2 regions of the Pseudomonas sp. 14P5.3.2 genome follow, and region 2 is predicted to be linked to the other one. Evidence: riboswitches for the same ligand, from Rfam matches in the RefSeq annotation. Region 2 holds a riboswitch; the other holds the start of a gene.
What was found. A riboswitch is a leader RNA that binds a small molecule or an ion and turns the genes downstream of it on or off. The one in region 2 is predicted to bind cobalamin.
Positions count from the first base shown of each region.

Region 1 (10,827 bases), on a different contig from region 2:
GGCTTCGGCGGTGCGGATGCGCTCTTCTTCGACGAGGTGCTGAATCTGCCCGCGCAAGGCGCGATCGCTGATGCGGATGAAGCGCCACGGCTGCATCAGGCCGACGCTGGGCGCCTGATGCGCGGCTTCGAGCAGGCGGCGCAGCAGCTCCGGTTCGACCGTGCCGCCGGTGAAGTGGCGCATGTCGCGGCGTTCGGCGATGGCTTTATAGATCGCTGTGCGCTCGGCCTCGGAATATGCGTTGTCGGTCATGGCCTCTTCGCGAGCAAGCTCGCTCCCACATTGGACGGGGTGCTTGCTCAAGAAACGCGATCCCCTGTGGGAGCGAGCTTGCTCGCGAAGGCGACCTTGAGGTCTGGCGCAAATAATGCGGCAATCGCAGTCGGATTCGACGGAAAGTAGAAATGCACGTACGACGCCGTCATCCGCCCCTCCCGATAAACCGCCTCGGCCCCACGCCCGCCGTTCGGGCTCAGGCCTCGGGCAATCGGCGTCAGATCGGTGCTGGTCAGGGAATGGTGATAGGTGTGACCGCGCAACGAACCTTCCGGCAAATCCACCGCTTGCAGTGCCAGTGCCGCCAGACGCTTTTGCATCACCGCCTCACCGCGCAGCAGCCCCACCAGTTCGGCGCGGGTGCCGTCGACATCGGTCAACGCGTCGAGCAGATAGAGCATGCCGCCACATTCGGCGAGCAGCGGTTTGCCGGCGGCGTGGTGCGCACGGATCGCGTCGAGCATCGCGGTGTTTTGCGCCAGCGCGACATGGTGCAATTCCGGGTAACCACCGGGCAGATACAGGCTGTCGGCCTCGGGTAATTGCGTATCGCGGATCGGCGAGAAGAAGCTCAACTCGGCGCCCATCGCCCGCAGCAGATCGAGACTGGCGCCATAGGTGAAGGCAAAAGCCTCATCGCGAGCGACAGCAATGCGCACGCCGTCGAGCAGCGGTTCAGCAGGGATCACTTCGGGCGCGGCGAATGCCACGGCCGGTGGCAGCGCTACCTCGCAACTGCTGGCCAAGGCTTCGGCGGCGGCGTCGAGACGCAGATCCAGATCATTCAGTTCACTGGCCTGCACCAGACCGAGATGGCGGCTCGGCAACTCGATCCCGGTTTCCCGGGACAATGCGCCGTACCAGCGCAAACCTTCGGTGAGGCTGCCTTCGAGCAATTGCGCATGACGCAAAGTGCCGACACGGTTGGCCAGCACGCCAGCGAACGGCAGATCCGGCTGATAACGCGCCAGCCCCAGCGCCAACGCGCCAAAGGTCTGGGCCATGGCGGTACCGTCGATCACGCCGAGTACCGGCACGCCGAAATGCCGCGCCAGATCGGCGCTGGACGGCGTGCCGTCGAACAGGCCCATCACGCCTTCGATCAGGATCAGATCGGCTTCGGCGGCGGCTTCCCACAACAGGCGGCGGCTTTCTTGCTCGCCGACCATCCACATGTCCAGTTGATACACCGGCGCACCGCTGGCGCGCTCGAGAATCATCGGGTCGAGAAAGTCCGGGCCGCACTTGAACACGCGCACCTTGCGCCCCTGATTGCGATGCAAGCGAGCGAGCGCGGCGGTGACGGTGGTCTTGCCCTGACCGGAGGCCGGCGCGGCAATCAGTACCGCCGGACAGTGACGTGGTTGATTCAAAGTTCGACGCCTTTCTGCGCTTTGATGCCGGCCTGGAAGGCGTGTTTGAGCATGCCCATTTCGGTGACGGTATCGCCCATCTCGATCATTTCCGGCTTGGCCGCGCGACCGGTGACGATCACGTGTTGCATCGGCGGACGCGCCTGCAGGTCGCTGAGCACTCGATCCAGATCGAGGTAGCCATGCTTGAGGGCGATGTTCAGTTCGTCCAGCACCACCAGGCCAATCGACGGATCGCGCAGCAACTCGTGGGATACGGCCCACGCGGCTTCGGCGGCAGCGATGTCACGTTGGCGATCCTGGGTTTCCCAGGTGAAGCCCTCGCCCATCACGTGAAAGCGCACTTGCTCGGGGAAACGGCGGAAGAACAGTTCTTCGCCCGTGCTGTTGCGGCCTTTGATGAACTGCACCACGCCGCACTGCATGCCATGGCCCATGGCGCGGGCGAGCATGCCGAACGCCGAGCTGCTTTTGCCTTTGCCATTGCCGGTCAACACCAGCACCAGGCCGCATTCGTCAGGCGAATTGGCGATGCGTTCGTCGATCACGGCTTTTTTGCGCTGCATACGCGCCAGATGGCGTTCGTCGCGCTCGGGGGAATCGGTCATGGGGGAGCTCTCCGTTGAGGCTGGATAACGGCGGGCAGGCACAAGAATAGACGGCAAAAAGCCTGGCATCGCCCACCGTGATGCCGCTGGATGGATCAGGCCGGTCTCCGGGCTCATGAGCGGCGAATCGCCTGACTGCGCGCCTTCCCGCGTCGTCGACACAGTGGCTCAATGCACAGTTTTCACTCATTTACCGTTGCGGGGGCAGCGCCGGGATCGTGATCGTTCTTCGCCTGAAGACAACCCTCACCGACTTCCCTGTTTCACTCTGTCGACACAGGTCACAGAGCACCTGAAACAAGCCGCGAAGGTTAGAGGGTTGGGGGTGGAGCGTCAATTAAAGAGGGGGCCGTCGGGCGAATAACTGTCGCCGATCAATTATCTGACGCCAATCTTGTGCCACACTGAGACAAGTGATATCAAAGAGCCATGCTTTTGGTTGAAAAAGCACATCACAACAATAAGGATGATGACGATGCAAGGCATGATCATCAGCAACCCGCGCCTGGAATTCCTGCGCCCGATGCTTGAACGCTGGTTTGACTGTATCGACCGCTACAACGCTGTACGCGGCGACAACGACACCCCTTACTGGCATGACGAGAAAGCCAATCTCGGACTGCTCTCCGCGGCGGCATGGATGGCCGAGCTGGTAACCCTTTGCGATACCGCCACGCGCAAACAGAACGAGGACGGCGAACGCAACGCCCGCGCCGATCTGTTCATTGCCGGGGCCGAAGACCGCGCCTATCTTCAGGCGACCCAGCGCTGGCCGCGAGTCAACAACCTCAACCTGACCCAGGCCCTGCTGGAGATCACCAGCGACGCCAAACGCATCAGTTTTGCCAGCGACCTCAAGCTCGGCTGCCTGTTCGTCGCCCCGCAGAAAGCCCAGCACAGCGCCAGCCCCGAAGAGTTGCAGGACATGGTCGACGACCTGCAAAAGGAACACTGCTGCGCAGTGGCCTGGTATTTCCCCTACGCCTACCGCAAGTTGCGCAGCGAAGCGGGCAACTATCACCCGGGCATCGCCGTGCTGTTCAAAGAGGCCCGCGGTTGAGCGGTTGAACCATCGGGTGCGCACACTCCTCTATGATTAGGCATGCATTCATAGGGAAGATCAGTAATGCGCAAAACCCAACTCGCTCTCGTCATCGCCCTCGCCGGAGGGCTCGCCGCCTGTGGTGAATCCTCCAGCCTGCAAGTTTCCGACGGCACCGGTCCGTCACCGAAACTGCCCGAACCGAACAAAACCCTGATCCCGACGGTGAACATCGCCCCGGCGATCGGCTGGCCCGCCGGCGGCAAACCGACCGCCGCAGCCGGCACGCAAGTGGCAGCGTTTGCCGAAGGCCTCGACCATCCACGCTGGCTCTATGTCCTGCCCAACGGCGACGTGCTGGTGGCGGAAACCAACGCCCCACCGAAACCCGATGACAGCACCGGCATTCGTGGCTGGGTGATGAAGAAAGTCATGGGCAAGGCCGGTGCTGGCGTGCCGAGCCCGAACCGCATCACCCTGCTGCGCGACGCCGACCACGATGGCGTGGCCGAAACGCGCACGGTGTTTCTGCAAAACCTCAACTCGCCGTTTGGCATGACCCTGGTCGGCAATGACCTGTACGTCGCTGACACCGATCGCCTGCTGCGCTTCCACTACGAACCCGGCGCGACCGAAATCAAGACCCAGCCGATCAAGGTCACCGACCTGCCGGGCGGCACGCTGAACCACCACTGGACCAAGAACGTCATCGCCAGCAAGGACGGCAGCAAGCTGTACGTCACCGTCGGCTCGAACAGCAACGTCGGCGAGAATGGTCTGGATAAAGAAGAAGGTCGCGCGGCGATTTGGGAAGTCGATCGCGCCACCGGCAACCACCGGATTTTCGCCTCGGGCATCCGCAACCCCAACGGTCTTGCCTGGGAACCCACCACGGGTGCGCTGTGGACAGCGGTGAACGAGCGTGACGAAATCGGCAGCGACCTGGTGCCGGACTACATCACCTCGGTCAAGGACGGCGGTTTTTACGGCTGGCCATTCAGCTATTACGGTCAACACGTGGATGTGCGAGTAAAACCGCAGAATCCGGATCTGGTGGCCAAAGCCATCGCTCCGGACTACGCCGTCGGCCCGCACACCGCCTCGCTGGGCCTGACGTTCGCCGATGGCAACAGCCTGCCGGCGCAATTCAAGGAGGGCGCCTTCATCGGCCAGCACGGCTCGTGGAACCGCAAACCGCACAGTGGCTACAAAGTGATTTTCGTACCGTTCGCCGCCGGCAAGCCGAACGGACAACCGATCGATGTGCTGACCGGGTTCCTCGACAAGGATGAGAACGCCTTGGGCCGCCCGGTGGGGGTGGTGATCGACCAGCAAGGTGGTTTGCTGGTGGCGGATGATGTGGGGAACAAGGTTTGGCGGGTGTCGTCCGCTAAATAAATCAGGGCCCGACACATAACAAATGTGGGAGCGGGCTTGCTCGCGAAAGCGTCAGGTCATTCAACATCATGGATGAATGACACACCGCATTCGCGAGCAAGCCCGCTCCCACATTTAGATTTTCAGCGTTTACGGGTTATGCGCCAGATGCTCCGGCTGCAACACCCGCTTGGCACTCAGATACGCCTTCTGCCAGTACGCCTTTGACAGGCTGTCCAGCTTCACCGTGCCGCCCGTCGCGGGCGCATGCACGAAACGCCCTTCCCCGACGTAGATCCCCGCATGGCTGACCTGCGAGCCGCCATTGGTGGCAAAGAAGATCAGGTCGCCGGTCTGCAACCCTTCTTTGCCGACATTCGGCGCCTGCATCACGATCATCTCGCGGGTGGAGCGCGGCAACGAGATACCGGCGGCATCGCGGTAGACGAAACCGATCAGGCCACTGCAATCAAACCCGGAGTCTGGTGTGTTGCCGCCCCAGCGATAAGGCGTGCCGACCAGGCCCAGCGCGCGAAACAGCACGTCTTCAGCAGCAGGCGAAAAAGCTTGGGAAGGCCCGAACGCCACCGGGGCGCGTACGACGGGCGCAGGCGGCGGAGTGCGGCTGGCGCAGGCGCTGAGCAGCGCTGCGAAGAAGATCACTGTGAGGCGGGCCGACATCGTCATAAGCAGAACATCCTGATCTGGCTGCGGCTTTCTCTGCCGAATGGACAGAAACAAAACCGCCTGCGGAGCACGCAGGCGGTTTGCCATCAATATAGATACAGGATTCTAGCGGCTACGCGGCAAACTTCAAGTAAGACTTTAACTTCACCTTGTAAAGTCTACGTCTACTCCCTTGCCGGGCACCGTTTTTGTCGCCACGGACGTGGCGACAACGGGGAATTACTTGCGAGCGGTGACCACGGTCGGTGCCATCGCGAGGGCGCGCTTGGCTTCGATGAAGGTCTTGCTCCAGTAGCTGTCACCCAGGCTGTCGATGCGAACACCGCCGCTGCGACGACTGCTGGAGTGAATGAACTGGTTGTCACCCAGGTAGATCCCGGCGTGACTCACACGACCGCGACGACCATTGGTGGCGAAGAACAGCAAATCGCCCGGTTCAAGGTTGCTGCGCGAGACCAGTGGGGCATCCACGTTGATCATCTCGCGGGTGGAGCGCGGCAGATTCATGCCGGCTTCTTCGCGGAACAGGTAACCGATGAAACCGCTGCAATCGAAACCGGCTTCAGAGGTACCGCCGAAACGGTAACGGGTACCGATCAGGGACATGCCGCGTTCGAGGATGCTGTCGGCCAGAACCGGAAGCTCGTATGGCTTCTTGCCGTTGAAATCGGCGAGTTCTTTTTCGGTGGCCAGCTCTTCCTGGTAAATAACGGAAGACTGGGCAGTGGCAGAATTTTTAACCTGTTGAGGCTGCTCTTGAACTGGAGAATGAGCAGCGCAACCGAACAACAGGGTGACGAGTGCGAGAGGCACGAGGGGTGCGAAGCGATTTAGCATGGGCACGACCGTGGCTGAAGTTGTAAAGAAGCCGAGACTATGCCCGCTATCGGCCTCATTTGCAAATTCAATCGATCTTTTTGTGACTTCCCGGTTTCTCGTTTACATCTAAGCGCTTAAGCCCATTTGAATCGATACGCGGTCTGCACACGGTGCGGAAAAGCGGATTTTCTGGCGCCTGAAATATGCCGAAACGTGCTCCAGCCCCCGTATTTCAAGGGCTGGCTACCAGCCGAGGGTTTCTTTCAGGAACGGAATAGTCAGCTTGCGTTGCGCCTGCAACGAGGCCTGATCCAGCTGTTCGAGCAGGTCGAACAATGCACTCATGCTGCGGGTGCCGCGGGTCAGAATAAAGTGTCCGACTTCATCGGTCAGGTGCAGACCGCGACGCGATGCGCGCAATTGCAGGGCACGCAATTTGTCTTCATCGGAAAGCGGGCGCATCTGGAAGATCAGCGCCAGGGTCAGGCGCGATTTCAGGTCGGCCAGTTTCACCGGCAACTCGCGTGGCGAGGTTGAAGCAGCAATCAGCAAGCGCCGACCGCTATCACGCAGACGGTTGAACAGATGAAACATCGCCTCTTCCCAGTCTGCCTTGCCGGCAATCACCTGCAAGTCATCCAGGCAGACCAGTTCGTACTGCTCAAGGTTGTCGAGGATTTCGATACCACGATCCATCAGCTCGGCCAGTGGCAGATACACCGCTGGCTCACCCATCTGCTCGAAACGCAGGCAAGCCGCCTGCAACAGATGCGTACGCCCTACCCCATGCTTGCCCCACAGGTAGATCAGGCTTTCGGTCCAGCCGGCGTCGGCTTCGCATAGGCGCTCGACATAGCCGAGTGCAGCGGCATTGGCGCCTGGGTAGTAGTTGATGAAGGTGGCGTCGTCACGCAGACGCACACCTAGGGGCAGCTGAATCGGTTTCATGCTGACTGAACAGTTCTCAAGGAACCGTTAGTGGCCTCTGTGTAAAGTTTGCGAAGTTTATACCCGTGAAGCGGAGCGCACAATGCGACAGACCCCAAGCAAAATCAAAGGTTTGCGTTAATGCGCTGGTTTTATGACAGTTTCTCTGACGCGCTGCCGTGCGAACCCTGCGCAAAACGCAGGCCAACCCGGCGCAATGCCGGGCCGCCCGTGATCGGATTACAACTCGGGCTCATCTGTCCCGCTGTAGATATCCGAGTCCTTGTACAGATCGTGCACGTGACGCACCAGCACCATGATCACCGCCGCCACCGGCAGTGCCAGCAGGACACCGGTAAAGCCGAACAGCTCGCCACCGGCCAGGATCGCAAAGATCACCGCCACCGGATGCAGGCCGATCCGGTCGCCCACCAGCAGCGGCGTCAGCACCATGCCTTCCAGGGCTTGGCCGACCATGAACACCGCGACGATCCCGATCATCGGATACAGATCGCCACCGAACTGGAACAGCCCGGCAATCAGCGCCGCGCCAATGCCGATCACAAAGCCCATGTACGGCACGATTGCCGCCAGGCCGGCGATCAGGCCGATCAACAGGCCCAACTCCAGACCGACGATCATCAGGCCCGCCGCATAAATCACGCCCAGCGCCAGCATCACCAGCAGTTGCCCGCGCACAAACGCGCCGAGCACCTCGTGGCATTCACCCGCCAGCGAGACGATGGTTTCTTCACGATCACGCGGCAGCAGGCTGCGGATCTTGGCCATCATCACATCCCAGTCGCGCAGCAAGTAGAAACTCACCACCGGGATCAACACCAGATTCGCCAGCCAGCCGATCAGCGCCAGACTCGAGGCCGTCGCCTGACTCAACACCACACCGACGATGTCGGTCGTCTGGCCCATGTGCTCGCTGATCGCTGCCTTGACCTTGTCGAACTTCCAGAAGCCGTCCGACAACCCCAGCTTCGACTGCGCCCACGGCAGTGCAGTGTGCTGCAGCCAGTCGAGCATCTGCGGTGCCAGTTCGTACAAGCGCACCAACTGCTTGGCGAGCATCGGCACCAGCACCAAGAGCAACGTCGTGACGATCAGAGTGAACAACGCAAACACCGCGATCACGCCCCAGGTGCGTGACATGCCGAGACGTTCCAGGCGATCCACCAGCGGATCGAACAGATACGCCAGCAGCAGCGCCACCAGGAACGGTGTGAGGATCGGATGCAGCAACCAGACAAACGCGCAAAGCAGGACTACCCCACCGAGCCAGAACCAACGCCGCGAATCGGCCATGTATCACTCCTGCTTCTATATAAGGAAAGACTTACCAGCGAAACCGCAACGAAGGCGCTACCGGTGCAGGCGCCTGAGCCGCAACAGGCGCCGCACCTGCCACCGCAGGCTGCGGCGCGGCGACCGGGGCCGCAGCCTCGGCCGGCAACTCCTGCAACTTCGCCAGCGACAATTGCGAACGCAACTGATCGGCACTGCCGTTGACCCGATACACGATGCGATCACCCTCGACACTTTGCAGACGCACACCGAACGGTTCGAGTAACCGCAGCAGCGTGGCGTAATGCTCAAGATTCATGCCCTGCACTTCCAGCGTCTGTTGACCCGAAGCGCCAGGTTTGGCGACAAATCGCGGCGCCAGACGCTCGGCCACCGCCAGCATCACCGCATCGGCCACCGCGGCCTGATCGGCGCCCTGCACATTACCGGCCTCTTTCTGATCGCCCAGCCATAGATGCCAGCTGGCTTGCCACTGCCCGCCCTGTTCGTGCGCATGCACCGCCAGCAAGGCATCCGCACCATAACGCTCCGAGGCCCCGCGCAAAGGCGCGGGATCGGTGCCATCGAGCACCGGCGCCGTGGCCACCAATTGCTCACTCAGATCCGCCAGCGGCAAACGCAGCGGCAAGCCACGATGCTGAGCCGCAGAACGCAATGGTGCAGCCGCTGCCTGACCGTCGCCGACCAGACTCGAGCCTTCAGTCGAATCGTTCAGCCACCAGCTCAGAATCGACGGGCGACTCGCCCCCCACAACGAAAGCCCGGCCCGACGCAGTGCCTGCTCGGTGGTGGCCGGATCGAAATCGACTTTCAGCACCTCCGGCGGCCCGGCATCGAAACCGAACTGGCTGATGATCTGCTGCGGGTCCTTGCGAATCGCCGCCAGCCCCGGATTCTGCGGGGCCTTGGGGTCACCGGTCAGACGCAACACCAGCGTATCGAGCGCCGCCTGCGTGGCGCGATCACGCTCTTCCGGCGCCTGGCTGCTGACCGGCTGGCGCACTTGATAGAGACCCTTGAGGTTTTCGGCATGACTCGCCAGGCTGACCAACGACAAACAACCCACAACCAACAATTTACAAAAACGCATGGAAGATTCCCGTCGACAGGAGCGGCTGGAACAGGCCGCGTGAACCGGTTAAGCAAGGCTGTGACAATCTGCCATCGCAAAACATTCACACGCTAGCGGTAAGTTTTTGCACAGTGATAACGATAGACGGTTAATCGGCACACCTTATACAGGCAGCCGCCCGGCACAATTGCAAAAAATTTCAGTCGATTATGCCCCTGCCCGTCGGCGCGAGGATGGCCGCTGCCCCTCAAGCCTGATAAAATCGCGCGCCTTCGCAGACCGGCAACAGCCGGGCACCCCGAAATTCGCGTAAGGCCATCGCCCTCTCGATTTCGATGTTCCCGCTGAACTCGGTCGTTACCCCTGAATCCCCTCCCCTAAAGGCCTGGATCATGAGCAAGCAACCCTCCCTGAGCTACAAGGACGCCGGTGTAGACATCGACGCCGGTGAAGCATTGGTCGAACGCATCAAGAGCGTCGCCAAGCGCACTGCGCGCCCGGAAGTCATGGGCGGCCTGGGCGGTTTCGGCGCCCTCTGCGAGATCCCGGCCGGTTACAAACAGCCGGTGCTGGTTTCCGGTACTGATGGCGTCGGCACCAAGCTGCGCCTGGCGCTGAACCTGAACAAGCACGACAGCATCGGCCAGGACCTGGTCGCCATGTGCGTCAACGATCTGGTGGTGTGCGGCGCAGAACCGCTGTTCTTCCTCGACTACTACGCCACCGGCAAGCTGAACGTCGACGTAGCTGCCACCGTGGTCACCGGTATCGGTGCAGGCTGCGAACTGGCTGGCTGCTCCCTGGTCGGCGGCGAAACCGCTGAAATGCCTGGCATGTACGAAGGCGAAGACTACGATCTGGCCGGCTTCTGCGTCGGCGTCGTGGAAAAAGCCGAAATCATCGACGGCTCGAAAGTCGCCACCGGTGATGCGCTGATCGCCCTGCCATCGTCCGGCCCGCACTCCAACGGCTACTCGCTGATCCGCAAGATCATCGAAGTGTCGGGTGCCGACATTGAAACCGTTCAGCTCGACGGCAAGCCACTGACCGAACTGCTGATGGCCCCGACCCGCATCTACGTGAAGCCGCTGCTCAAGCTGATCAAAGATACCGGCGCAGTCAAAGCCATGGCTCACATCACCGGTGGCGGCCTGCTGGACAACATCCCGCGCGTTCTGCCAAAAGGCGCTCAGGCCGTGGTTGACGTGGCCAGCTGGACTCGCCCGGCGGTCTTCGACTGGCTGCAAGAGAAAGGCAATGTCGACGAGACCGAAATGCACCGCGTGCTGAACTGCGGCGTGGGCATGGTGATCTGCGTGGCTCAGGAGCACG
Region 1 covers NZ_JBYOKU010000056.1:11,527-22,353, reverse strand. Annotated here, with positions in the region: gene bluB (5,6-dimethylbenzimidazole synthase) at 1-252, opposite strand, end outside; gene AC27VU_RS27800 (cobyrinic acid a,c-diamide synthase CobB) at 300-1,649, opposite strand; gene cobO (cob(I)yrinic acid a,c-diamide adenosyltransferase) at 1,646-2,257, opposite strand; cobalamin riboswitch at 2,339-2,568, opposite strand; gene AC27VU_RS27790 (hypothetical protein) at 2,733-3,317, shown strand; gene AC27VU_RS27785 (PQQ-dependent sugar dehydrogenase) at 3,384-4,697, shown strand; gene AC27VU_RS27780 (C40 family peptidase) at 4,827-5,363, opposite strand; gene AC27VU_RS27775 (C40 family peptidase) at 5,583-6,200, opposite strand; gene hda (DnaA regulatory inactivator Hda) at 6,426-7,130, opposite strand; gene AC27VU_RS27765 (AI-2E family transporter) at 7,350-8,423, opposite strand; gene AC27VU_RS27760 (DUF2066 domain-containing protein) at 8,455-9,513, opposite strand; gene purM (phosphoribosylformylglycinamidine cyclo-ligase) at 9,888-10,827, shown strand, end outside.
Region 1: linked by a shared signal. The riboswitch ahead of cobO (cob(I)yrinic acid a,c-diamide adenosyltransferase) and the one ahead of AC27VU_RS03280 (CbtB domain-containing protein) in region 2 are both predicted to bind cobalamin.

Region 2 (10,827 bases):
CGACCCGGTCTATCGCGGCCAGGCCACGCCGCTGCTGGCGATGCCAGGTCAGAACGATGACGTCGGCAGCGTCCTGAGTCTGTGGCACAACTACCGCGACAAACGAAACAAGTACGAAGCGCTGCGTCGCGACAGCTACGCTGATTTACCGGCGCCGAGTTGGTCGACGCTGTGGGCCGGCAACGACAACGCGCTGCTGAGCATTTTCCGTCACTTCGACAGCGCCTCGGTGACCAAAGGCCTGATCGGCGAAGTGCCACAGACGATGTGGCTGTTCGACTATCCGCTGCTGGAGCGCACCTATTACCAGTTGGCGGTCAACTTCGATGTGTTCGGCAACGTTTCCCATCAGGCGCAGACCCGCCTGTATTTCGACCTGATCCGCAACGGCGCCGAACAGAATTTCCTGCGCCTGATGCCGGCCGATTCCCGCGAGGACTACCTCGACGATTGGTATCAGAGTAGCGGCCAGTTCAAGATGTGGCTCGACTACGAAGCAATCGACGACGACAAGCCGACCGCGCTGAAACTTGATCCGAAGGACCCGAAATACGACTTCGCCATGCAGTTGCTGGCGCGTTACGGCGATCTGAATGCGCGGCCCGATCCGATCAACCGCTGTGACGGCGCCTACTGCTCGCGGCCGAATATCGACCCGGCCCTGCAAAATGCCGAGCAGGCGCTGAGTCGCCTGACGTCACGTCCGGCCGCCGGTTTGAAGGTCATCGACCAATTGCCGGAAGCAACCATGTTGCGCATCGAAACCCGCAGCGGCAAACGCGAGATGTACAGCCTGCTGCGCAACCGTGCGCACAGTAACGTGGCGTTCCTGTTGGGCGAGTCGCTGCGCTATCAGCCAGGGCTGGACACCTTGACCATCTACCCGGGCGTACTGAGCAGCTATCCGAATTTCATCTTCAACATTCCGGCCGAGCAAGTGCCGGTCTTTGTCGATGCAATGGAGAATGCCAAGGATGCGCAGCAGTTCGAAAAAATCGTCGAACGCTGGGGGATTCGCCGCAGTCATCCGCAATTCTGGTTCTATTTCCACGATCTGAGCCAATACCTCCACGAAACCGATCCGGTGGAAGAGGGCGTGCTGGACATGAACCGCTACCAGAATCTTTGATCGTTTAATACAGGCCGACTGTCATAGCTTCAGGTAACACACAAATCCCCTGTGGGAGCGAGCCTGCTCGCGAAGGCGGAGTGTCAGGCGCCGAATAAGTTGAATGTGCCGTCGCTTTCGCGAGCAGGCTCGCTCCCACAGGGTGAAGTGGTGTTTTTTGCAATTGTGATCGGGAGCGGCTGATGTTGATTTCAGTGCAGGCCCTGCGAGCGCTTGCCGCGTGGACGGTGGTCTGTCACCACTTCATGCAGATTTTCTTCGACTTCAAGGCGCGCGGCCCGGTCGGGCAATTCTTCATCGACAAGGGCGCAGTCGGCGTCGATGTTTTCTTCGTTATCAGTGGTCTGGTGATTTTCCTCTCCACTGAAAGCAAAGCGCTGCCGCCCGTGCGCTTCCTGCTGTACCGACTTTTTCGCATCGTCCCGGCGTACTGGCTGTACACGCTGTTGATGGCGTTGCTGGTGCTGTTCGCCCGGCCAATGTTGCCGGATCAGACGGTGGATTGGGCGCATTTCCTCGCGTCGTTGTTATTCATCCCTGCGCAAAACCCCGGCGGCTACGGGATTTATCCGACGCTGAATGTCGGCTGGACGCTCAACTACGAAATGTTCTTTTATGTGTTGTTTGCATGCGCGCTGGTGTTCCGCTGGCAGCTGCGCTTGCTGGTGGTCGCCGCGTTGCTGTTTTCGGCGTGCCAGGCGTTCGGCTGGCTCAATGAGTTCTACCGTTCGGACATCGTTTACGAGTTTTTGCTGGGGATCGGCATTGGCGTGCTGTATCGCCGGGGCTGGATCGGCGCGGGGCTGTGGCTGCCGCTGGTGGCGATTGGTGCTGCGATGATGGCGATCTATCACCTGGCACCGGCGCCAAGGTTGTTGAACTGGGGCGTGCCGAGCGCGGTGCTGGTGATGTCCTGTATCGCACTGGAACGCTACGTCGAGCGCAGCCGGGTGATGAAATGGCTCGGTGACTGTTCCTATTCGGTGTACCTGATGCACGTACTGGTGCTGTCGGCGGGTGGTTTTATTGCGCGGCGCTACGGGATCAACCCGTATCTGATGTTCGTTGTCTGTGCTCTGGCCATCGGTGTGGGCTCGTGGCTGAGTTACGAATGGGTGGAAAAACGCAGCTATCAGTGGCTTAAAGCGCGGATTGATCGCGAACCTGTCGGTCAATCAGCTGCCGAGCTTTCCCGACAAAAATACTAGGACTTTGTGCCGCGCGATGATTGGCGTAAACTGCGCCCAAGCCTGCGAGGAGTTTCCATGACCGCTATTACCATTACCGACGCCGCCCACGATTACCTGGCCGATCTGCTCTCCAAGCAGAACACCCCGGGCATCGGCATCCGCGTCTTCATCACCCAGCCTGGCACCCAGTACGCCGAAACCTGCATTGCCTACTGCAAGCCGGGCGAAGAAAAACCTGAAGATACCGCGCTGGGGCTGAAAAGCTTCACCGCTTACATCGACTCGTTCAGCGAAGCGTTCCTCGACGATGCCGTCGTCGACTACGCCACCGACCGCATGGGCGGCCAGCTGACCATCAAGGCGCCAAACGCCAAAGTACCGATGGTCAACGCCGACAGCCCGGTCAACGAGCGCATCAACTACTACCTGCAAACCGAAATCAACCCGGGGCTGGCCAGCCACGGCGGTCAGGTCAGCCTGATCGATGTGGTTGAGGACGGCATCGCCGTGCTGCAGTTCGGCGGCGGCTGCCAAGGCTGCGGCCAGGCCGACGTGACCCTGAAGGAAGGCATCGAACGCACCTTGCTCGAGCGTATTCCAGAGCTCAAAGGTGTTCGCGACGTGACCGACCACACGCAGAAAGAAAACGCCTACTACTGAGTAAGGTGTTCACTGCGAATATGAAAAACGGCGCTGTGGCGAGGGAGCTTGTCGGATCGCCGCACCGTCCCGCTTGACTGCAACGCAGTCACAAACCGGACAATGCATTTACCCGTGATGAATGGATTGTCTAGTTTGGGGATCGCTCCGCGATCCGGCGGGAGCAAGCTCCCTCGCCACAATTGCTTTCAGGGCCTGTACAGGTGCGCATGCCCCGCACGATACAGCGACGATTCGCTAAACACCTCACTCCCCAACACCCGTCCAACCAGAATCAACGCCGTCCGCCGAAACCCCTTGGCCGCAACCTTCGCGGCAATATCCTCCAGTGTCCCCACCACCCAATCCTGATCCGGCCATGTCGCCCGGTGAATCACCGCAATCGGGCAATCCGCGCCGTAATGTGGCAGCAGTTCGCCAATGATCTTCTGCAGATGATTGACCCCCAGGTGAATCGCCATGGTCGCGCCATGCTGCGCCAGACTGCTCAGTTCCTCACCCGCCGGCATCGCAGTTTTATCGGCGTAACGAGTCAGAATCACGCTCTGCGAAACGTCCGGCAGCGTCAGTTCCGCGCCCAGCAACGCCGCGCAGGCAGCCGCAGCCGTCACGCCGGGAACGATCTCGAACGGAATCTGCAACTCGCGCAGATAACGAATCTGCTCGCCAATCGCGCCATACAGGCTTGGATCACCCGAATGCACCCGCGCCACATCCTGGTCCTTGGCATGGGCAGTTTTGATCAATTCAATGATCTGCTCCAGATGCAATTCGGCGCTGTTGACCACGGTTTCGGCCTGATGCCCCTCCAGCACGGCGGCCGGGACCAGCGAACCTGCGTAGATGATCACCGGGCAACTGCGGATCAGCCGCTGGCCTTTGACAGTGATCAATTCCGGGTCGCCGGGGCCGGCGCCGATGAAGTAGACGGTCATGAAGAAATCCTGTGAAAAACGGGGCAGGGCAACGCTTCAGATGAAGATTGCTCATGATCAAACAGGGGGATTATCGGGATTTTACGCAGCGCCGGCCAATGCCAGTGTCGCCTGAGCGTATTTCTGCCGGGAAATCAGCAGTTTTGCCGGAGCCTGGATCAACTGCTCGGCGAGGGCCAGCGCGGCACTTTCCGCGACGCCATAGCAACCGGTGCGCTCGTAGGCGATCTGTGAATGATGGCTTAGCCGCTGCTGGTAACTGGCCAATTCGTCGCTGCTGAAATACAACAGCGGCAAGGCCAGTTGCGCGGCCAGCTCCTGCAAACCGGGCTCATCGCGCTTCAAATCGATGCTGGCCAACGCCTTGACCGCTTCGAGTTCGATGCGATGTGCCTGTAATGCCTGATCGAGTAACGCGCGCAGCGTACTGGCCGGGCAGCCGCGCTGGCAGCCCAGGCCGACCACGAAGGTCGGCGCTGCGCGGTCATCGGTCATGCGTGGTATTGACCAGCGCTTTTGCGGCGGAACAACCAGGCGCTGATCAGGCCCAGGGCCAGCCAGAACGCCACGTTGGTCAACTGCGAAGCGATTTTGAACTGGGCTTCCAGTGCTTCCGGGGCGAGCATCGAGTGCACTTCCGGTTGCGGTGCGCCAATCACGTGCGGCACGGCAAGAATCGCCACGCCCAGCAGCTTCATCAGCCAGTGACGGCTGAACACGATCAGCGCCAGGCCGACTGCAGTGGAGGCGGCGGTGCCGATCCACCACGTTTGCCGCGAAGCCAGATCGGCCGCCGCGGTGCCTGGCAGTTCAGGCGGCAGGCCGAGGGTTGGCGCGAGGACGAAGGTCGCGTAACCGGCGAGGCCCCAGAGCAGGCCCTGCGAGGTTTTGGTCGGTGCGCGCAGGGTGTATAGACCCGCGAGCATCAGGGCGAAACCGACCGCCACCACCAGATTGCCGCCGGTGGTCGAGACCACGCGCTGCCAGCCGTTTTCCGGCTCCCAGGCTTCGGCGTCGTGAGTGTGTGCGGCTGTGCCGGCGGCGTGTTCGTGAACGGCCACCGGTTCGGATTTCTCGAAGGTTTCGGCCTGCAGAATCAGTGGCGAGACCCAGAAGCTTTGCAGCAGGGTCAGCAGCAGGGCGGCCAGCAGACCGGTGAAGCCTGCGGTTTGCGCAATACGCTTGATCATGTCGGCAGGTCTCAGTGGCACGGGAACGCGGCGCTGTGGCGGGTATCGTGAGCGGCGTTGTGCACCGCTTCGATGTGCGAGAAGCCGGCGAAGTACACCAGACTGGCGCCCAGGATAGACGCGAAGATCGCGGCGGTCAGGCGTTGGCTCAACGTGGCGGTGCTGGAGATTTTGTCGGTGTTGCTGCCGGTGCTGCTGATGATTGACATGGCGCTTCCCTCTGGAGTGTCAGCGGGTTGATAGAGCGCATGAAAACCCCTGCGAGTCGGGCACGCAGAGGTTCGAACAGCGCCCGCCCACCGCGGGTTTGTTATGTTCAGCGACGCAAAATGCGCACTGTGTGTTGCGGGCCGGTCTCCGGGCTCACGAGGGGTTGGCGTCAGGCCGACCTGCAAGCGTCACCTTCCCATGCCGTACGGCACAGTGGATTCGACGCTTCGCTCGCTTACCGTTGCGGGGGCAGCACCGGACTGACATGGCTTTGAGTAAAGCACATGATTCACCGGTTTCCCGTTTCACCCTGTGAAGGGCACCCGTAACAAGTTGTGTAGGAGAGCATGGGTTGGGGAATGTAGTCAATTTTGTGGGTGGATCCGGTGCTGCGGGTGTTGCTGATTAGGGTTCCGCCCTTACGGCGGGTCACTTTTGGCAAACGCCCCAAAAGTAACCAAAAGGTCTGTGCCCTGACGTTCGGCCCTCGCTTAGGCTCGGGTTCCTTCGCTCCGGGATTCATCCGGGGGGCAGCGCCTACGGTTTGCTTCGCTGCACCTCCTCTCGCTGTGTTTGGCTGCGCCAAACGGTCGCTGCGCTCCCACCCCCGGATAACTCCCTCCACTCAGCCTGCCGACGGGCCCTGAGATCAAAAGCTTTACTCGAGCTAACGCTCATTGTGTTGAGTGGGGCGGCTGCGCCGCATGGGGCTGCACGCAATCTGAACTGTAGGAGCCAGCCTGCTGGCGATGGCGGCCTGACAGCCGACCAATTTCTTGCGGATGCACCCGGCTCAACTGTGGGAGCGGGCTTGCTCGCGAAGGCGGCCTACCAGCCGACCAATTTCTAACTGAATGCATCCAATGCCATGCAGGAACTGCCGAAGGCTGTGATCTTTTGATCTGCTTTGGCTTTGGCTTTGGCTTTGGCTTTGGCTTTGGCTTTGGCTTTGGCTTTGGCTTTGGCTTTTGATGTGGCTTTTGATCTTCAGCCCCTTCGGCAGGCCGAGCGAAGGTGTCCATCCGGGGGTTAGGCGCGCAGCGCCATGCGGCGAAGCCGCATCCATCGAGAGGAGGTGCAGCGAAGCAAACCGTAGGCGATGCCCCCGGATGGACACCGTAGCGAGGGAACACTGAGCCTCAGCGAAGTGCCGTACGCCGGGGCAAAGCCTTTTGGGTTACCTTTTCGGCGTTTGGAAAAGGTGACTCGCTGTAAGAGCGAAACCGCCAGCGGCGACACCCGCAGAAACGGATATGCCCCCAATCCAAAAAAACCAAACCCCTTAACGCGAAGTCTGGCAAAAGTGACCCGCCGCAACGGCGAAACCGTAATCAGCAACCCCCGCAGCAACGGATATGCCCCCAATCCAAACATTGACCCATCCTCAAGCCATGCGTAGCCTTGCGCTTTCGAGGTTCTTCGGCCCACGCCGAAGCTAAGAAGGGAACGCGGTCAAAGCCGCGGCTGCCCCCGCAACTGTGAACGGTGAAATTCGTTGCCACGCCACTGCCAGCTCAATCCACAGAGCCAGCGGGAAGGCGCAGCGAATGCCGGGCCCAAGGCCTGAACACCGTCAGCCAGGAGACCTGCCTCGTCACAGATTTCTCACTACAACCGGGCGGGGTGATCCGGTGGCGAATTCTTCCGCGCGCACGTTCGCAGCGGATCTCGTCCCGTATGCCCGCCCCCTTGCCAAAGGGCATCCGATGAAAACACTGGCCAAACTCCCCGTCACCATCGTCACCGGTTTTCTCGGCTCGGGCAAAACCACCTTGCTGCGGCACATGCTCGACAACGCTCAGGGCCGTCGCATCGCCGTGATCGTCAACGAGTTCGGCGAACTGGGCATCGACGGTGAAATCCTCAAGCAATGCACCATCGGCTGCACCGAAGAAGAAGCCACCGGCCGCGTCTACGAACTGGCCAACGGCTGCCTGTGCTGCACGGTCCAGGAAGAGTTTTTCCCGGTGATGCGCGAACTGGTTGCGCGTCGCGGCGACCTCGACCACATCCTGATCGAGACGTCCGGTCTGGCCCTGCCAAAACCACTGGTGCAAGCTTTCCAGTGGCCGGAAATTCGCAGCGCCTGCACGGTTGACGCGGTGATCACCGTGGTCGACAGCCCGGCCGTGGCCGCTGGCACGTTTGCCGCGTTCCCGGATCAGGTCGATGCCCAGCGCAAACTCGATCCGAACCTCGATCACGAATCGCCACTTCATGAGTTGTTCGCCGACCAACTGGCCAGCGCCGACCTGGTGATCCTGAACAAGGCCGACCAGACCAGCGCGGAAGATCTGGCTCGCGTTCGCGCTGAAGTCGCCGAAGAACTGCCGCCCGCAGTAAAAATCATCGAAGCCAGCAACGGTCGCCTGCCGCTGGACGTGCTGATCGGCCTCGGCGCCGGCTCTGAAGAACACATCGACAGCCGCCACAGCCATCACGACCACCACCACGACGGTGATGACGATCACGATGACCACGATCACGACGCCTTCGATTCGATCTCGATCGAACTGCCGCAAGCCGACGAAAGCCTGCTGCTCGACGCGCTGACGCAACTGGTGGTCAAGCACGGCATCCTGCGCGTGAAGGGCTTCGCGGCGATTCCGAACAAGCCGATGCGCCTGTTGATTCAAGGCGTAGGCACGCGTTTCGACAAGCACTTCGACCGGCAGTGGGGTGCTGACGAAGCGCGCGTCACCCGTCTGGTGCTGATTGGTCAGGAACTCGACGCTGCGCAACTCGAAGCGCAACTGCGCGCCGCGCTCAGCGTTTAAGCCATGCACCTGCTCAGGACCCAGCCCGGCGGTTTCGTGTCGGATGACAACATTGCCGACCTTGGACAAACCCCCGCCGAGCTGGTGATCCTGTGCAGCGGCGATTCCAGCCTGGCGCTGCTCGCCGAAGCGGCGCAGCAATTGCCCGAGGATTACCCGAGCCTGCGCCTGGCCAATCCGATGCAGGTGCAGAATCACGCCTCGGTCGATCTATATGTCGATGAGGTGTTGCGTCACGCCAAGGTGATTCTGATTTCGCTGCACGGCGGCATCGCCTATTGGCGTTACGGTGTCGAGCGTCTGGTGGAATTGTCCGAGCGCGGCGTGCAGGTGATTCTGGTGCCCGGTGATGACCGTCCCGACCCGGAACTCAGCGACCTGAGCACCGTGCCCGCCGAAGATCGCGACCGCCTCTGGCAGTTCCTGCGTCAGGGCGGCATGGGCAATGCGCTGGATTTCTTTCGTTGTCTGGCCAACCGCTGGCTGGCGCGGGATTACGCCTGGGGCGAGCCGCAAGCGCTGCCGCGTACGGCGATTTACCACCCACAGAAAAACACCGCCGCACTGAGCGACTGGCAAGCCGAATGGCTGCCCGGTCAACCGGTCGCGGCGGTGTTGTTTTATCGCTCGCATTTGCAAGCGGCCAACACCGCGTTCATCGATGTGTTCTGCCAGCGCTTGCAGGCGGCGGGGCTTAATCCGTTGCCGATTGCCGTCGCCAGCCTGAAAGAGCCCGGCTGCCTGTCGGTGGTCGAGGACTGGCTGGATGAGGTCGAGGCGGCGGTGATTCTCAACACCACCGGCTTCGCGCAATCCAGCCCGGAAGCCCCGCATCTGCGGCCGTTCCGGCGCAATATTCCGGTGATTCAGGCGATCTGCGCTCAGGACAACGAACCGGGCTGGCGCGACAGCGAGCAGGGCCTCGGGCCACGGGATCTGGCGATGCACATCGCCTTGCCGGAACTTGATGGACGCATCATCAGCCGGCCGATCAGCTTCAAGGATCTGGCCTGGCGCAGTGAGCGCAGCCAGTCCGATGTGGTCTGCTACCGGGCGCAACCCGAACGCATGGATTTCGTCGCCGAACTGGCCCGGCGCTGGAGCGATCTGGCGCGGCTGCCGAACGCGGAAAAACGCATCGCGCTGATCCTCGCTAACTACCCGACCCGCGATGGTCGGATCGGCAATGGCGTCGGTCTCGACACACCAGCGGCAGCGTTGAATATCCTGCGCGCGTTGCAGGCGGAAGGCTTCCCGTTGACGGCTGAGTTGCCGGACAGCGGCACCGCGTTGATCCAGCAATTGCTCGGCGGCGTCAGCAATGACCTCGATAGCATTGACCTGCGTCCGTGCCAGCAAAGCCTGGCGATGGACGCCTATCTGGCGATGTTCAACGCGCTGCCGGAAGCCAATCGCGCGGCAGTGCTGGAACGCTGGGGCACGCCGCAAAACGATCCGATGTGCCGTGACGGACGGATGATGATCGCCGGTCTGCGTTTTGGCCTGACCTTCGTCGGCATTCAACCGGCGCGCGGTTATCAGGTCGATCCGAGCGCGGTGTACCACGACCCGGATCTGGTGCCACCGCACGGCTATCTGGCGTTCTATTTCTGGCTGCGCAACACCTACGGTGCCCACGCGGTGATTCACGTCGGCAAGCACGGCAACCTCGAATGGCTGCCGGGCAAGGGCGTGGGGCTTTCGGAGAATTGCTGGCCGGACGCGCTGCTCGGGCCGCTGCCGAACATCTATCCGTTTATCGTCAATGACCCGGGCGAGGGCGCCCAGGCCAAACGGCGTACGCAAGCGGTGATCATCGACCACCTGATGCCGCCGCTGACCCGCGCCGAAACCTACGGCCCGTTGCGCAATCTGGAGCTGCTGGCCGACGAATATTACGAGGCGCAACTGCTCGATCCGCGTCGTGCGCGGGAGTTGCAGCGCGACATTCTGCAACTGGTGCGCGAAACGCAGATCGACCGCGAACTGCAACTCGACGCCGGTCTGGACAGCGACGCCGATGCAGCGATCTGGCTGCCGCGTCTGGACACCTATTTATGTGACCTGAAGGAATCGCAGATTCGCGATGGCCTGCACATTTTCGGCGAGTCGCCGACCGGACGTTTACGCATCGATACGCTGCTGGCCTTGCTGCGCATTCCGCGTGGCGACGGCAAGGGCGCGCAGTCGAGTTTACTGCGGGCGTTGGCCAAGGCGTTTGAATTGGGCTTTGATCCGCTGGATTGTGCGCTCGCTGATCCCTGGAACGGCCCACGTCCGATAGAGCTGCATAACGTCAGCGACGAAGTCTGGCGCAGCGCCGGCGACACCCGCGAACGGCTCGAACTGTTCGCCACCCAACTGATTTCCCAAACACTACAAATCCCCTGTGGGAGCGAGCTTGCTCGCGAAAGCGGTGGGTCAGGTATATCAATGACGACTGACACGACGCTTTCGCGAGCAAGCTCGCTCCCACAAGGGGCGTGTTGGGCTGAAGTGAGCGCGATCATTGATAACCTGCGCGAAGTCGTCGCCCCACGCCTCGACGCCTGCGGTCCCGCTGAAATGCGCGGCCTGCTCGACGCCCTCGGCGGTCGCTTTGTCCCCGCCGGCCCAAGTGGCGCACCCAGCCGTGGCCGTCTCGACGTGTTGCCCACCGGGCGCAACTTCTACTCGGTGGACGTGCGCAACCTGCCGACCACCACCGCGTGGCGCATCGGTTTCCAGTCCGCCACG
Region 2 covers NZ_JBYOKU010000003.1:57,177-68,003, forward strand. Annotated here, with positions in the region: gene AC27VU_RS03250 (fatty acid cis/trans isomerase) at 1-1,129, shown strand, start outside; gene AC27VU_RS03255 (acyltransferase family protein) at 1,312-2,337, shown strand; gene nfuA (Fe-S biogenesis protein NfuA) at 2,395-2,979, shown strand; gene cobM (precorrin-4 C(11)-methyltransferase) at 3,168-3,914, opposite strand; gene AC27VU_RS03270 (cobalamin biosynthesis protein) at 3,996-4,409, opposite strand; gene AC27VU_RS03275 (CbtA family protein) at 4,406-5,104, opposite strand; gene AC27VU_RS03280 (CbtB domain-containing protein) at 5,116-5,313, opposite strand; cobalamin riboswitch at 5,436-5,656, opposite strand; cobalamin riboswitch at 6,710-6,922, shown strand; gene cobW (cobalamin biosynthesis protein CobW) at 7,021-8,091, shown strand; gene cobN (cobaltochelatase subunit CobN) at 8,095-10,827, shown strand, end outside.